Regions from separate parts of the Streptomyces mabaensis genome, predicted to be linked through region 2. Evidence: riboswitches for the same ligand, from Rfam matches in the RefSeq annotation. Region 2 holds a riboswitch; each other region holds the start of a gene.
What was found. Region 2 has a riboswitch for cobalamin ahead of ACWV17_RS21210 (cobalamin biosynthesis protein). Riboswitches for the same ligand answer to the same signal wherever they lie in the genome.

Region 1: another riboswitch for cobalamin. It lies ahead of ACWV17_RS07545 (ABC transporter substrate-binding protein); the one in region 2 lies ahead of ACWV17_RS21210 (cobalamin biosynthesis protein).
Region 3: another riboswitch for cobalamin. It lies ahead of ACWV17_RS18185 (ABC transporter substrate-binding protein); the one in region 2 lies ahead of ACWV17_RS21210 (cobalamin biosynthesis protein).

What each region holds. Positions count from the first base shown of each region.
Region 1 covers NZ_JBSOPZ010000006.1:137,519-142,367, reverse strand. Annotated here, with positions in the region: gene ACWV17_RS07550 (FecCD family ABC transporter permease) at 1-875, opposite strand, end outside; gene ACWV17_RS07545 (ABC transporter substrate-binding protein) at 872-2,113, opposite strand; cobalamin riboswitch at 2,367-2,555, opposite strand; gene ACWV17_RS07540 (MDR family MFS transporter) at 2,658-4,205, opposite strand; gene ACWV17_RS07535 (ABC transporter ATP-binding protein) at 4,525-4,849, shown strand, end outside.
Region 2 covers NZ_JBSOPZ010000023.1:66,519-71,367, reverse strand. Annotated here, with positions in the region: gene cobN (cobaltochelatase subunit CobN) at 1-695, opposite strand, end outside; gene ACWV17_RS21215 (cobyric acid synthase) at 692-2,272, opposite strand; gene ACWV17_RS21210 (cobalamin biosynthesis protein) at 2,269-3,228, opposite strand; cobalamin riboswitch at 3,523-3,654, opposite strand; gene ACWV17_RS21205 (hypothetical protein) at 3,840-4,070, opposite strand; gene ACWV17_RS21200 (anion permease) at 4,118-4,849, opposite strand, start outside.
Region 3 covers NZ_JBSOPZ010000018.1:123,334-128,182, forward strand. Annotated here, with positions in the region: gene ACWV17_RS18175 (amino acid permease) at 1-1,099, shown strand, start outside; gene ACWV17_RS18180 (Mov34/MPN/PAD-1 family protein) at 1,168-1,590, shown strand; cobalamin riboswitch at 1,777-1,917, shown strand; gene ACWV17_RS18185 (ABC transporter substrate-binding protein) at 1,956-2,945, shown strand; gene ACWV17_RS18190 (FecCD family ABC transporter permease) at 4,092-4,849, shown strand, end outside.

The sequences.
Region 1 (4,849 bases), on a different contig from region 2:
AGGCCGAGGAAGGCGACCGGGCCGCAGAACGCGGTGGCGGCCCCGGCCAGCAGCGACGTTCCCAGCAGCGCCAGGTCGCGGCTTCTGCGGACGTTCAGGCCCATGGTGCGGGCGTAGTCCTCGCCGAGCAGCAGCGCGTTGAGGCGCTTGGTGGTCAGCAGGGCGGCCGCCAGGCCCGCCCCGATCACCGGGAGCATCACCGCGAGGTCGGGCCAGGTAGTGGCGCTGAAACTGCCCAGTCCCCACATCACGAACTGCTGGGCGCGCTCGGGCCGGGCGTACACCAGCATGACGCTGACCACCGCGGTGGCCGCCGAGCCGATCATCACGCCGATGACCAGCAGGGTGACCGCCGAGCGGACCCAGCGCGACAGCAGCAGCACCAGCGCCAGCACACACCCGGCGCCGAGGGAAGCGGCCAGCACCACGCCGATGCGGCCCAGCCCCGCCAGGTCACCGGTGAAGCTCCCGGCCACACCGCCCGTACTGACCACCACGGCCGCCACCCCCATGCTTGCCCCCGAACTCACCCCGAGTGAGAACGGATCGGCCAGCGCGTTGCGGAACAGCGTCTGCATCTGCACGCCGGCCACGGCGAGGGCAGCGCCCACAGCGGTGGCCGTCAGCGCACGCGGCAGCCGCACCTCCTCGACGATGACGGCCCACCGCGGGTCGGCCCCCGCACTGCCGAACAGCACACGCACCACCTCCCCGACAGGCACCTGGTAGGAGCCGACGGCGACCGTCAGCACGAACAGAACTGCCGTGCCGACGGCCAGCCCGGAGACGACCAGGAGACGCCGACGCCCGGGCACCGGGCTTGCCGGGGCCGGGGCCGGGGCCGGGGCAGGCGTCACGGCTGTCCGCGTGGTCACGCGCGCGGCACCTTGGTGTAGAAGGTGAAGGTGTGGCCCGCGGCCTGGTCCGGGTGCAGGAGGGCGAACAGGTCGGCGAGGACGAGGTCCGGACGCAGGACGCCGCGCTCGTAGAAGTCGTTGCCGCCGCCGGGACCCAGCGCCTTGGTGTTCGTCCAGACCTCACCCGCGTTCACAGCGTTCAGCTTGGCGTAGCGACGGTCCGCCTTGACCGCGTCGGCAGTCGACTTCCACTGCTCGCCGACCAGCCACGTCGGCGCGTCGCCGCCCTTGGCGTACACGGCCTCGAAGTTCAACTGAAGGTTGCCTGTGCCCTTGTCGCCCGCCCACGGGTAGGTGCCACCGGCATCATTGATCAGCTTCCCGACGTAGCTGCCGCCGGAGGCCATGCTCCACGTGCCCTGGTACATCGTGCCCGGCAGCACCTTGACGGGCTTGCCCGCCGAGACGGACTTCGCGGCCTTGGCGGCGACCTTGCCGTAGTCGCTCTCGACGGTGTCGAACACCTCGCCCGCGCGCTTCTCGGCTCCGGTGAGTGCGGCCATGGCCTTGACCCACTCGGCGCGGCCGAGCGGGCTGGGCTCCAGCCACTCGGCGTTGGCGACGACGGCGATGCCCGCCTGCCGCAGCTTCGGGTACTGCGGGTCGTCGGTCCCCTGGGTCATCAGGACATCGGGCCTGGCGCCGATGACCTGCTCGGCGTTCAGGGTGTTGTCCTTGGCGTACTCGGCGACCTTGCCCGACGTCACCCGCTCACGGACCTCGGCGGAGCTGACGAACGCGCCGCTTGCCACACCGGTCAGGACATTCAGCGTGCCGGTCTCGGTCAGCAGCGGCAGGTGCGTGGTCGAGGCGGAGTACAGGCTCTTGACCGGAGTGGTGATCTGCTGGGCCTTGGCCAGGTCGCCGGACAGCTTCGGCTTGGGGGCCCCGCACTTGACCAGGACGTACGACTCGGGCTTGCCCTTGGGGTAGGGCTCCTTGACCGTGAGGACCTGGTAGCTCTTCTCGTACCGCAAGGTGAAGTTCTTCGCGTGCTCCACCGTGGACTTCACGGGGAAGTAGTCCTCGGCCGGATCGAAGTCGGAGATGCAGCCGGCCGCGGACCCCGAGGCCCGGGAATCCGCCGGCCGGGCGGAGTCGCCGTCGGCGCACGCGGCGAGGGTGAAACTCAGAGCGGCGATCAGCGCCGTAATGCCGGCAGGGCGTCGAAGAGGCGGGACTGGTCGTACGGACACGAGGGCTCCTGGGCATGCGTCGAAGCGCACCGGTCTTCCGGGTGCGTGGGAAAGGGAACGACCGAGGGGCGGTCGCACAGTCAGCGAGAGGGTGGGACGCCGAGCGTCGCCGGGAGGCCCTTCAGCGCTCCGACGGCAGGGTCCGAGCGACAAGCCGTCGCGTCCATCTCATACGGGCAGCCGGGAGTGGAAACTTCACACAAGCACGCGGGCACACGAGTGCCACCGTCCTCTCTCGGGGAAATCCGCCCCGGTATGGCGAGGTGCGACGGCGTGAGTCTCCTGACTCGGGATCGACGCTTCTCCGGCCTTCCCACCCCGACGGGGCGGTGGCTTCGGCGGAGTCGCTCCCCCTACACAGTGGCGGTACCGTGCCGGAATCTCACCGGCTTCCTCGTTCCGCCGTCGCTTGTCGGACGGAAGCATCCCAGAACGCACATGACCGCGCCAGCCCTTCGGCTGTGCCCCCCACCACATGGGGGGACGCGCAGGGGCGTGGTTCGGCGACGTCGGTCATGCGCAGGGTGGCTGACTAACAGTCGGGTCAGTCCTCCGTGATGACCGGGAAGCGGCGGGGCGCGATCAGCAGGAGGGCCAGCAGGGCCAGTACCGCCGCTGCCGCCGCGCCCAGGTAGACGTGGTCCACCGCCGTGTCGACCGCCCGGCGCAGCTGGTCCGCCGCTTCCGCGGTGAGGGAGGCGGGGTGTTCCAGGGCGTGCGCGACGCCGTCGAGGTCGGCGTCCGGCAGGCGGGCGGTGAGGGTGGCGTTGGCGACGGCGCCGAACAGCGCGGCGCCCACGCTCTGGCCGACCTGGCGGCAGAAGAGTACGGATGCGGTGGTGGTGCCGCGTTCCGACCAGCCCACCGTCGACTGGACGCCGACGATGAGCGGCAGTTGGAAGAGGCCGAGGGCGGCGCCGAGCAGCAGCATGATCAGGGCGGGCTGCCAGGGGGAGCCCGGGTAGGGCAGGAGGGGGAAGGCGAGGAGGATCACGGCGGCGAGTGAGATGCCGATGACCGCGGTGTTGCGGAAGCCGATGCGGGTGTAGACGTGCTGGCTGAGCGCGGCGGAGATGGGCCAGCTCAGGGTCATGATCGAAAGGACGAAGCCCGCGCCGATCGGGCCGAGGCCCAGGACCGACTGCGCGTACGTGGGCAGGAAGACGGTCGGCGCGACCATCAGCAGCCCCAGCGCGCCGAGGGCCAGGTTGACGGCGGCGATGGTGCGGCGGCGCCAGACCCAGCCGGGGATGACCGGATCCGCGGCCCGGCGCTCGACGACGACGGCCAGCGCCGCGAGGACCGCCGCCCCGGCGAGCAGGGTGAGCGAGGGCGCGGACAGCCAGGGCCAGGCGACGCCGCCCTGGACCAGGGCGGTCAGCAGCAGGCCGCCGCAGGCGAAGACGGTCAGTGCGCCGGCCCAGTCGATCCGGGGGCGGGCGGCCGGAGCCGTACGGGCGGTCTCCTTGAGGTGACGGGCGATCAGCCACATCGCCAACGCCCCGATCGGCAGGTTGATCAGGAAGATCCAGCGCCAGTGGGCGTACGCGGCGAGGAGCCCGCCGACCGCCGGTCCGGCCACCGCGGAGACGGCCCAGACGGTGGAGAGCCGGGCCTGGATCCTGGGGCGTTCCTTGAGGGGGTAGAGGTCGGCGGCGATCGTCTGGACCGTGCCCTGGATCGCGCCGCCGCCGAGTCCCTGGACCACCCGGAAGGCGATCAGGGCCGCCATGTTCCAGGCCACCGCGCACAGGACCGACCCGACGAGGAAGAGGGCGATGCCGGCGATGAGGACCGGCTTGCGGCCGAAGGTGTCGGAGAGCTTGCCGTACACGGGGAGGGTGACGGTGACGGCGAGGAGGTAGCCGGAGAAGAGCCAGGAGAAGACCGCGAACCCGCCGAGGTCGCCGACGATCTGGGGGACGGCGGTGGACACGATCGTGCCGTCGAGGGCGGCGAGCGCCATACCGAGCATCAGCGCCGCGACGACCGGCCTGCGCCGGCGGGCGGACTCCGGGGCGGACCGGGTGCCGGGCAGGGCTTCCGTACCGCCGCCGCTGCTGCCGCTCACCCGAATCCTTTCACCGTGCATCTATTTTCCTGGGACACCCTCTCATTCCCGGGCCGGGCCGCGGGAGGGGGCGGGGGTCCCCGAGACGGACTCCGCCCGACGGCGTACTCCCCCTAGGGGGACCTCCGCCCTTCGGGCCAGGGGCCGTTCGTACCGGTGGAGGAGGAGATGGCCGCGGACCGGTTCTTAACTGGTTCTTACGGGCCGCCTCACCCGGTGGGTGGGGCTAACCCCCGGGTGGATACGGAGATGCGCACCAGCGCGCCCGTACCCCTGTGCCGACCAGACTCGACCCAGTTGTTCCAGGCACGCACCACGACGTCGACCGAGGAGATTTACCGTGACTACGGCTGTGACCATTCCCAGGCACGAGGGCACTGGAGGGCCTACGGCCGTAGCCGCGCGGGCGCGGCAGGTCGTCAAGGCGTACGGGTCGGGGGAGACGCGGGTCGTCGCGCTCGACCATGTCGATGTGGACATCGCGCGGGGGCGGTTCACCGCGATCATGGGGCCGTCGGGTTCGGGCAAGTCGACCCTGATGCACTGCCTCGCCGGCCTCGACACCGTGACCTCGGGCGAGATCTACGTCGACGACACCGAGATCACCAAGCTCAAGGACAAGAAGCTCACGCAGCTGCGCCGGGACCGGATCGGCTTCATCTTCC
Region 2 (4,849 bases):
GAAGCGCGCGTCCCGCCCGCCGCCAGGACGGTGGCGATCAGCGCGTCGGCCCGGCCCAGCAGCTCGTACAGTTCGGGTTCGGCGCCGCGCAGTGAACCGCAGTACACGGGCAGGGCGTTGGCGCCCTTCGCCTCGATCGCGTCGCACAGCGTGTCGACGAAGGCCGTGTTCCCGGAGAGCTGGTGCGCCCGGTAGAAGAGCACGCCGACGGTCGGCCGCCCCGCCACCTGCGCACGCTCACCGTGCAGCCCCCACTCGGGCATCCTCCGCGGCTCCTCGCTGTGCCTGGTCTGCGCGCCTCCGGCGCGGCCGTGCCCGGCGAGCAGCACGTCCTCGGTCAGGAACCGGGCCAGCTGGACCAGGTTCGCCGGGCCGCCCTCGACGAGATACCGCAGCGCCTCCGCGACGGCGCCCGCGTGCACCGACGACTCGGCCATCAGTTCCGCGTCCGGTACGGCCTCGCCGCCCAGCAGAACGGTCGGGATCCCGGCCGCCTTCAGCGCGGCGAGACCGTCCTCCCAGGCCCGCTTGCCGCCCAGCAGCCGTACGACGGCCACCGAGGAACCCTCGATCAGCGCGGGCAGCTCGGCCGCGACGTCGATCCGGGTCGGGTTGCCGATGCGGTACGGCGCGCCGGAGGCCCGGGCCGCCAGCAGGTCCGTATCGGCGGTGGACAGCAACAGCACGGTGCTCATGGCGCTCCAGGTGCGATGAAGGGAAGTCCTGACGGTGCGCCCGACTCGATCAGCCGCAGCAGCGCACCCGTGTCCGCGTGTTCTTCGATCAGATCGCCCAGCAGGTCCAGCTGCTCCTCGCGCAGCGTCCCGAACGACGTGTCCGGCGCGGGTACGAAGCGGCGTCCCGCGGCGGCGGCCACCTCCCGCAGGAACGCGCGCCGGAAGCCGTCGCTCTCCAGCGATCCGTGCCAGTGGGTGCCCCAGACGTCGCCGGCCCGGCAGCCGTCCAGGAAGGGGGTGCCGCCGAGAACTTCGGCCACCCCGTGGTGGATCTCGTATCCCTCGACGGGCTCGCCGAGCGCCTCCCCGACGGGCCGGGCGAGCGTCTTCTCGACGGCGAACCGGACCCGGACCGGCAGCAGTCCGAGCCCCGGGACGTGGCCCGCCCGTGACTCGACCTCGTCCTCGATGTGTGCGCCGAGCAGCTGGAAGCCGCCGCAGATGCCCAGTACGGGCCGGCCCTCGGCGGCGCGCCGCGCGATCGCCTCCGCGAGACCGCGCTCCCGCAGCCACTCCAGCGCCCGGACGGTGCCGCGCGTTCCCGGCACCACCACCAGGTCGGCGTCGGCGAGTTCCTCGGCGCGGTCCACGAACCGCACGACGACGCCGGGCTCGGCGGCCAGCGCGTCGACGTCCGTGAAGTTGGACATCAGCGGCACCGCGCACACCGCGACCCGCAGCACGTCCTCGCCGACCGGCGGGGCGACGACGGACTCGCGTACGGCGCCCCGTAGCGAGACCCGCAGCCCGTCCTCCTCGTCGATGCCGAGCCCGTGCCGGAACGGCAGCACACCGTACGTCTGACGTCCGGTCAGCCCCCGGAGCATCTCCAGGCCGGGCTCCAGCAGTGACACATCGCCGCGGAACTTGTTGACGAGGTAGCCCGCGATCAGCGACTGGTCCTCGGCGCTCAACAAGGCGGTCGTGCCGAAGAAGGAGGCGAAGACGCCCCCGCGGTCGATGTCTCCCACCACGACCACCGGGAAGTCCGCCGCCCGGGCGATGCCCATGTTGACGATGTCCGTACGCCGCAGGTTGATCTCGGCAGGACTGCCGGCCCCCTCACAGATCACGGCGTCATACGTGCCCCGCAGTTCCTCCAGGCACGCCGTGACGGTCCCGAGAAGTGCCTCCTGCCGGCCGCCATGCAGCGTTTTTCCGGGGGACACTGCGTCTGATTGCGGCTCCGCCGCGGGCCCAGGCCCCCCGAAGAACCCACGCGCGCTCATCTCACCCACCGGCTTCCCCATCAGCACCACCTGGCTGCTGCGGTCGCTGCCGGGCTTGAGCAGTACGGGATTCATCAGCGCGCTCGGCTCGACCCGTGCCGCCTGGGCCTGCATCGCCTGGGCCCGCCCGATCTCCGCGCCCTCGCGCGTGACGAACGAGTTCAGCGACATGTTCTGCGCCTTGAAGGGCGCGACCTTCACCCCGGTGCGTACCAGCCACCGGCAGATCCCGGCCGTGACAACGCTCTTGCCGGCGTCCGACGTAGTGCCGGCGACCAGCAGTCCACCCCCGCGCGTGCGGTTCATGCGGTCCTCCTCCGTCCAGCGATCAGCCGGCCGGCGACGAGCCGGCCCGCGACGCACACCCCCAGGGCCACCCCGGTGACCACGCGCGACAGCTTCACGGCGCGGTCGATGTCGGCCACCTCGACCGGCCGGCCACCGGCGTTCAGCACCGGCCGGTGTTCGACGCGGCCGGCGTACGAGAGGGTGCCGCCGAGCCGTACGCCCAGCGCTCCGGCGAACGAGGCCTCCACCGGCCCGGCGTTGGGGCTCGGGTGTTTTGCCGCGTCCTGCCGCCAGGCCCGTACCGCCCCCCGGCGGTCGGGCCCGGCCAGTACGGCGGCGGCCGCGGTCAGCCGGGAGCCCGGCCCGCCCGCCACGTCGTCGAGCCGGGCCGAGGCCCAGCCGTACCGCAGGTACCGGGGTGACTTGTGCCCGACCATGGCGTCCAGGGTGTTCACCGCGCGGAACGCGAGCAGGCCGGGGACGCCCGCGACGGCGCCCCACACCAGGGCCCCCACCACCGCGTCGGAGGTGTTCTCGGCGACGGACTCCACGACGGCGCGGGCGATCTGACGGCCGTCCAGGGACTGCGGGTCGCGCCCGCACAGACGGGGCAGCCGTTCCCGGGCGACGTCGAGGTCGCCGGCCGCCAGCGCGCCGCCGATGGCCCGGGCCTCGCGGCCCAGCGACGTCCCGCCCACCACGGCCCAGGTCGCCGCGGCGGTCAGCGCGGCATGGGCGGCGGGACGGGAGCGTACGGCGCGGGCGGCCAGCGCGCCGGCGGCGGCCGCGCCCCCGGCGCACACCACGGCGTGCAGCGCGCCCCACCCGCGGTGGTCATGCCACAGGACCTTCTCGACGGCGGTGGCGGCCCGCCCGAACGCGGCGACCGGATGCCCGCGGCGGGGATCGCCGAGGACGAGGTCGCCGAGCAGGCCGGCGGTCACGCCGTATGCACATACGCGATCGGCACGCATGGGTTCAGCCGGCCGATACGCCTAGGCCCTGTCCGGGCGATCTTCTCGGGCCCGCGGCGCCAGCTACGGCACCTCGCCGCGTTGTCGGAGTAGCCCAAGTACATCCAGTACGAGGGCGATCCTCCGCCTTGCGATGCACCGCATCTGACGCCGCGGGCTGATCCTCAAAGATCGCCCGGACAGGACCTCGGCGGGACCCCGTACTCGTACTCACATGGACAACTGAACCGCAGCCCGGCATGGCGAAAGTCCTCACTCAGGGTCCGCGCCCTGGTTCGACGTGACCGGCGGTGAGAGTCTCCTGGCTCCCGGATCGGCAACTCCCCCGGCCTTCCAGCCCGTACGCACGGGCCGTGACTTCCGGTGTGGGGGAGTGCTCCCCGGTGACAGTGGCGGGACCGCGCCGGATTCGCACCGGACTTCCTCTCCTGCCGCCGTTTGGCTCCGGAAGTCCACCACGCCCCGCGAACGCCCGTCAACTCGCCGTTGACCTGCGGCGGGACAGTGTGCGAAGCCCCACACCGGCGGGAACGCGAACGCCCCCGGCAGGAGTCCGTGAGGGACCCGCCGGGGGCGGTCGGCTTGCCGGTGCGGTCGGCTGCCGGGTTGGGTCAGACGACGATCAGATAGATCCCGTACGCCACCGCCGCCGCGCAGAGCGCGAAGCAGGCGTACGCGCCGGTGCGGGCCAGGGCCGCGGCGCCGGCGGAGCCTCCCTGCGCGGTGGCGGACTCCTGCTTGGAGAGGCCGACGATGCCGAGGGTGAACAGGCCCACCAGGGCGACGGTGGCCGTGAGGCTGACTCCGAAGACGGAGCCGAGAGCTGCCCAGTCGATCTTCATACTGCTGATTCCTTCACTCGTCGAGTGCGTCGAGCGCGTCGAGCTGGTCAGACGGTCGCGGGCTGCGGCGGTTCGGGGGACGCGGGCGCCGGGGCGGGGATGGTGGCCTTCAGTTCGCCGGTGGTGGCGGTGGTGACGCCGGCCGGCGGCGGGGTGACGGCGGCCATCGCGGCGGTCACGACGCCCGCGGGCTCGCCGTCGGCGCCGGTCTCGTTGACGTTGGTGTGGTCGACGACCTGGCGGCGGGAGACCAGCCAGATCGCGAGGCAGGAGCTGACGAGGAAGACCGCGACGGCGGCGACACCCCAGTTGCCCTGCCTGGTGACGAGCTCCGCGCCCGCCGCGACAAGGCCGGCCGCCGGCAGGGTCAGGCCCCAGGCGATGAACATGCGGGTCGCGGTGGACCAGCGGACCACACCGCCCTTGCGTCCGAGACCGGAGCCCATCACCGCGCCGGAGCACGAGTGGGTGGTGGAGAGGGAGAAGCCGAGGTTCGAGGAGGCCAGGATGACGCTCGCCGCGCTGGTCTGGGCGGCGAAGCCCTGCTGCGGCTGGAGGTCGGTGAGACCCTTGCCCATGGTGCGGATGATGCGCCAGCCACCGAGGTAGGTGCCGAGGGCGATCGCGACACCGGCCGAGAGGATGACCCACAGAGGCGGGTTCGAGCCGGGGGCGAGAGCGCCGCCGGCGACCAGGGCGAGGGTGATGATGCCCATGGTCTTCTGCGCGTCGTTGGTGCCGTGCGCCAGCGAGACGAGGCCCGCGGAGCTGATCTGGCC
Region 3 (4,849 bases), on a different contig from region 2:
CGTCACCGGCATGGCCGAGCTGACCGCAGCGGCCATCTACATGCACTTCTGGTTCCCCGAAATCCCGCAATGGGTCAGCGCCCTGGTCTTCCTGGTGGTGCTCTTCGGCGTCAACCTGATCTCGGTCAAGATCTTCGGCGAGGTCGAGTTCTGGTTCTCGATGGTCAAGGTCACCGCGATCATCGGCATGATCGTGATCGGTCTCGGCGTCCTCACGCTCGGCTTCTCCGACGCGGGTGACACCGCCGCCGCCTCCAACCTCTGGGCGCACGGCGGCATCTTCCCGAACGGCATCGGCTCCAGCCTGATGACCCTCCAGGGCGTCATGTTCGCCTACCTCGCCGTCGAGCTCGTCGGTGTCACGGCGGGCGAGTCCGAGAACCCGGAGAAGACGCTCCCCAAGGCCATCAACACGCTGCCCTGGCGGATCATCGTCTTCTACGTCGGCGCGCTGCTCGTCATCCTCGCCGTGGTCAAGTGGACCGAGTTCTCGGCGGGCCAGAGCCCGTTCGTCCACGCCTTCGAGAAGATCGGCATCCCGCTCGCCGCCGGCATCGTCAACTTCGTGGTGCTGACCGCGGCGCTGTCGTCCTGCAACTCGGGCATGTACTCCACCGGCCGCATGCTGCGCGACCTCGCCGCCAACAGCGAGGCGCCCAAGGCCTTCGGCAAGCTCAACGCGCGCCGGACCCCGGCCGTCGGCATCGCCGTCTCCGTCGCCCTCATGGGCATCGGCGTCATCCTCAACTACGTCGTCCCGGAGAAGGCCTTCGTGTACGTCGTCTCGGTGGCCACCGCCGCCGGCATCTGGACCTGGATGATGATCCTGGTCAGCCACATCCGCTACCGCCGCGCGGTGGACGCCGGCCGGCTCCCGGCCTCCTCGTTCCCGGCGCCGGGCGGCGCGAAGTTCAGCTGGGTCGCGCTGGTCTTCCTGGTCTTCGTGACCGGCATGATCGCGTACGACAAGGACGCGCGCGTCTCCCTGATCGTGGCGGCCGTCTGGGCGGTCGGCCTGGCCATCGGCTGGGCGGTCCTGAAGAGCCGCAACCCGCAGATCGCGAAGCGCACGCCGGAATACGAGAGCGTCTCGAAGTAACGCCTCTGCGTCTCACCAGATGGCCTCCGGATCTCAGATCCGGGGGCCGTCTGCTTATCCTCGTGCTCATGCTCACCATCACCCAGGCCCTGTACGACGCCATCGTCGCCCACGCCCGTGAGGACCACCCCGACGAGGCGTGCGGCGTCGTCGCCGGCCCGGCGGGCACCGGGCGGCCCGAGCGGTTCATCCCGATGCTGAACGCCGCGCGCTCGCCCACGTTCTACGAGTTCGACTCGGCCGACCTGCTGAAGCTCTACCGGGAGATGGACGACCGGGACGAGGAGCCGGTGGTCGTCTACCACTCGCACACCGCGACGGAGGCGTACCCGTCCCGCACGGACATCTCGTACGCCAACGAGCCGGGCGCCCACTATGTGCTGGTGTCCACCGCCGACACGGACGAGGCCGGGCCCTTCCAGTTCCGCTCGTTCCGCATCGTGGACGGCGTGATCACGGAGGAAGACGTCAAGGTGGTGGAGACGTACTGAGGGGGTGTCCGGCCGATCAGGCCGGATCAGCGAGCGGCGCCTGGTGCGTGCAGCTGCAAGGCGGCCGGATTCGGCCATAGCGGAGCTATGGCCGGAGTCGGCCAACGCCGCAGATGTGCGTGCCAGGCGACGGGAGCCCGGCATGATCGGCTGGACACCCCCTAAGGGCCGTCTGCCACACTGAGCGCCGACAACAAGGCGGCAGGACCCAGGAAGCCGGTGTGAATCCGGCACGGTCCCGCCACTGTGACCAGGCCGCCCGCCACCTCGACCCGTTCGAACCGGCCGGCCCGGAAGCCAGGAACTGACCTGCCGCCTTCAGCACCGACCAGGGGACGCGGAAATCCCCCGGAGGAGGCACAGCCATGTCCTGGCACCGGCGCACCGCTCTCACAGCGGCCCTGCTGCTCCCGCTCCCGCTCCTGCTCACCGCCTGCGGTACGAGCCCCGGCCCCGGCGGGCAGCCCGCCGCGAAGGCCGCCGGCTTCCCGTACACGGTCACCAACTGCGGTACGACCACGACGTTCAAGGCCCCGCCGAAGCGGGCCGTCACCATGAACCAGCACGTCACCGAGGTGATGCTGGAACTGGGCCTCGCCAAGTCCCTGGCCGGGACCGCGTACCTCGACGACAAGGTGCTCCCGGAGTACGAGCGGGAGTACCGGGCCACCCCGGTGCTGGCCAAGGAGTACCCGTCGTACGAGAAGCTCCTCGCGGCCAACCCCGACTTCGTCTACGGCGGTTACGCGAGCGCCTTCGCGGCGAACGAGGGCCGCAGCCGCGAGGCCCTGGGCAAGAGCGGCATCGCCACCCGCCTGAACGTGGAGAACTGCACCCCGGGCAGCACCTCCCTGAACGACCTCTACCAGGAGGTCCGCGAGGTGGGCCGCACGTTCGGCGTCGCGGCCCGCGCGGACGAGTGGGTCCGCGAGGCGAAGACGGTGACGGCCGCGACGGCGGCGGACCTGAAGGGCATCACACCGGTCCCGGTGTTCGTCTATGACAGCGGCGACAAGACGGCGTTCACGGCGGGCGGCAAGGGCATCGGCAACGAGATCATCACCCGGGCCGGCGGCACGAACGTCTTCGCCGACCTCGACAAGCCCTTCGGTGACGCGTCGTGGGAGAACGTCGTGGCGCGCAAGCCGGAGGTCGTCGTGATCTACGACTACGGCTCGACCACGGTGGCCCAGAAGAAGCAGCGCCTCCTCAACGACCCGGTCCTGGCGGACGTCCCGGCCATCAGGAACAAGCGCTTCGCGGTCCTGCCGCTGTCGGACGCGGTCCTGGGAGTCCGAGCCCCGGCGGCGATAGCGAAACTGGCGTCCCAACTCCACCCGGAGCAGGCGAAGTAGGCCAAGGTGACACCCCCCGAAGACCCCACCCCGCGCCACGCCCCGGCGCCGAAACCCCCAAGCCCCGCCGAGCCGCAAGCCGACCCCCGGCCCGCGCCGGGGCCGCGCCGCGAAGCGGGCGCAGAGCCCGCGGGGCCGGCCCCGACCGCCGGCCGCGGAGCGGCGGCGGAAGCTGCCGCTCCGGCTGCGCCCGCAGCGGCAGCCCCGGGCCCGCGCCTTGGAGCGGCCGCGGAGCCCGTGGGGACGGCCCCGGCCGCCAGCCGCGGAGCGGTGGCGGAACCCGACATCCCGGCCGTGCCCGGAGCGGCTGCCCCGGGCCCGCGCCGCGGAGCGGGCGCCGAGCCCGCGGGGTCCGCTCCGGCCGCCGACCGGTCCTCGCGCCGCGAGGCAGGAGTGGTCCCTGCGGCACCGGCCGTGCCTGGTCCGCGGGCGGCGGCAGCGGAACCAGAGGTTCCGGCTGCACGTGACCGCGAAGCGGCGGCGGGAGCCGACATCCCGGCCGCGCCGGGCCCTCGCCGCGGAGCGGGCGCGGAGCCCGCGAGGTCGGCCGCGACCGCCGGCCGCGGAGCGGCGGCGGAAGCTTCCGCTCCGGCTGCGCCCGCAGCGGCAGCCCCGGGCCCGCGCCGCGGAGCGGGCGCGGAGCCCGCGGGGACGGCCCCGGCCGCCAGCCGCGGAGCGGTGGCGGAACCCGACATCCCGGCCGTGCCCGGAGCGGCTGCCCCGGGCCCGCGCCGCGGAGCGGGCGCCGAGCCCGCGGGGTCCGCTCCGGCCGCCGACCGGTCCTCGCGCCGCGAGGCAGGAGTGGTCCCTGCGGCACCGGCCGTGCCTGGTCCGCGGGCGGCGGCAGCGGAACCAGAGGTTCCGGCTGCACGTGACCGCGAAGCGGCGGCGGGAGCCGACATCCCGGCCGCGCCGGGCCCTCGCCGCGGAGCGGGCGCGGAGCCCGCGAGGTCGGCCGCGACCGCCGGCCGCGGAGCGGCGGCGGAAGCTTCCGCTCCGGCCGCGCCCCGCGCGGCCGTTCCGGCCTCGCGTCGCGGAGGCGGCGGCCCGGAGCCCGCTGGGGCGGCCTCGCGGCCCGGCGCGGGTGCTGGGCCCCGCGAAGCGGACCCGCGCCGCGAGGCCGGGCGGGCGCGGTTGCGGTACGGCGTGGTCGTTGGCGGGCTCGCTCTCGCCCTCGTCGCCGCCTCGCTCGGCGGGCTCCTGCTCGGTTCCGTGCGGATTCCGGCCGGCCACCTGGCCGACATCCTCACCGGCACCGCCGGCCCCGGCCCCTTCCGCACCATCGTCCTCGACGTCCGGCTGCCCCGCGTCCTCCTCGGCGCCGTCGTCGGCGCCGGGCTCGCCGTCATCGGGACCGTCCTGCAGGCGCTCGTCCGCAACCCCCTCGCCGACCCCTTCCTGCTCGGCGTCTCCTCCGGCGCCTCCGCCGGCGCCGTGGCCGTCATCGTCCTCGGCGTCGGCGCCGGGATCGCCACCACCGTGGCGATCCCCACCGCCGCCTTCGCCGGCGCCCTCGCCTCCCTCGTCCTCGTCTACACCCTGGCCCGCGGCGGCGGCACGCTCACCACCGGGCGTCTCGTCCTCGCCGGGGTCGCCGTCTCGTACATCCTCTCCGCGCTGACCAGCCTGCTCCTGGTCACCTCCGCCCGCGCCGACCGCCTCCAGGAGGTCCTGTACTGGACCCTCGGCGGACTCGGCAGCGCCCGCTGGGACAGCCTCGCGTTCCCGGCCGCCGTCCTCACCGCCGGCACCGTGCTGCTGCTCGCCCTCGCCCGCCCCCTCGACCTGCTCCTGCTCGGCGAGGAGGGCGCGACCGTCCTCGGCCTGGACACCGCCCGCTTCCGGGCCGCCGTCTTCGTCCTGGCGACCCTGCTCACCGGCGTCCTGGTCGCCTTCAGCGGAGC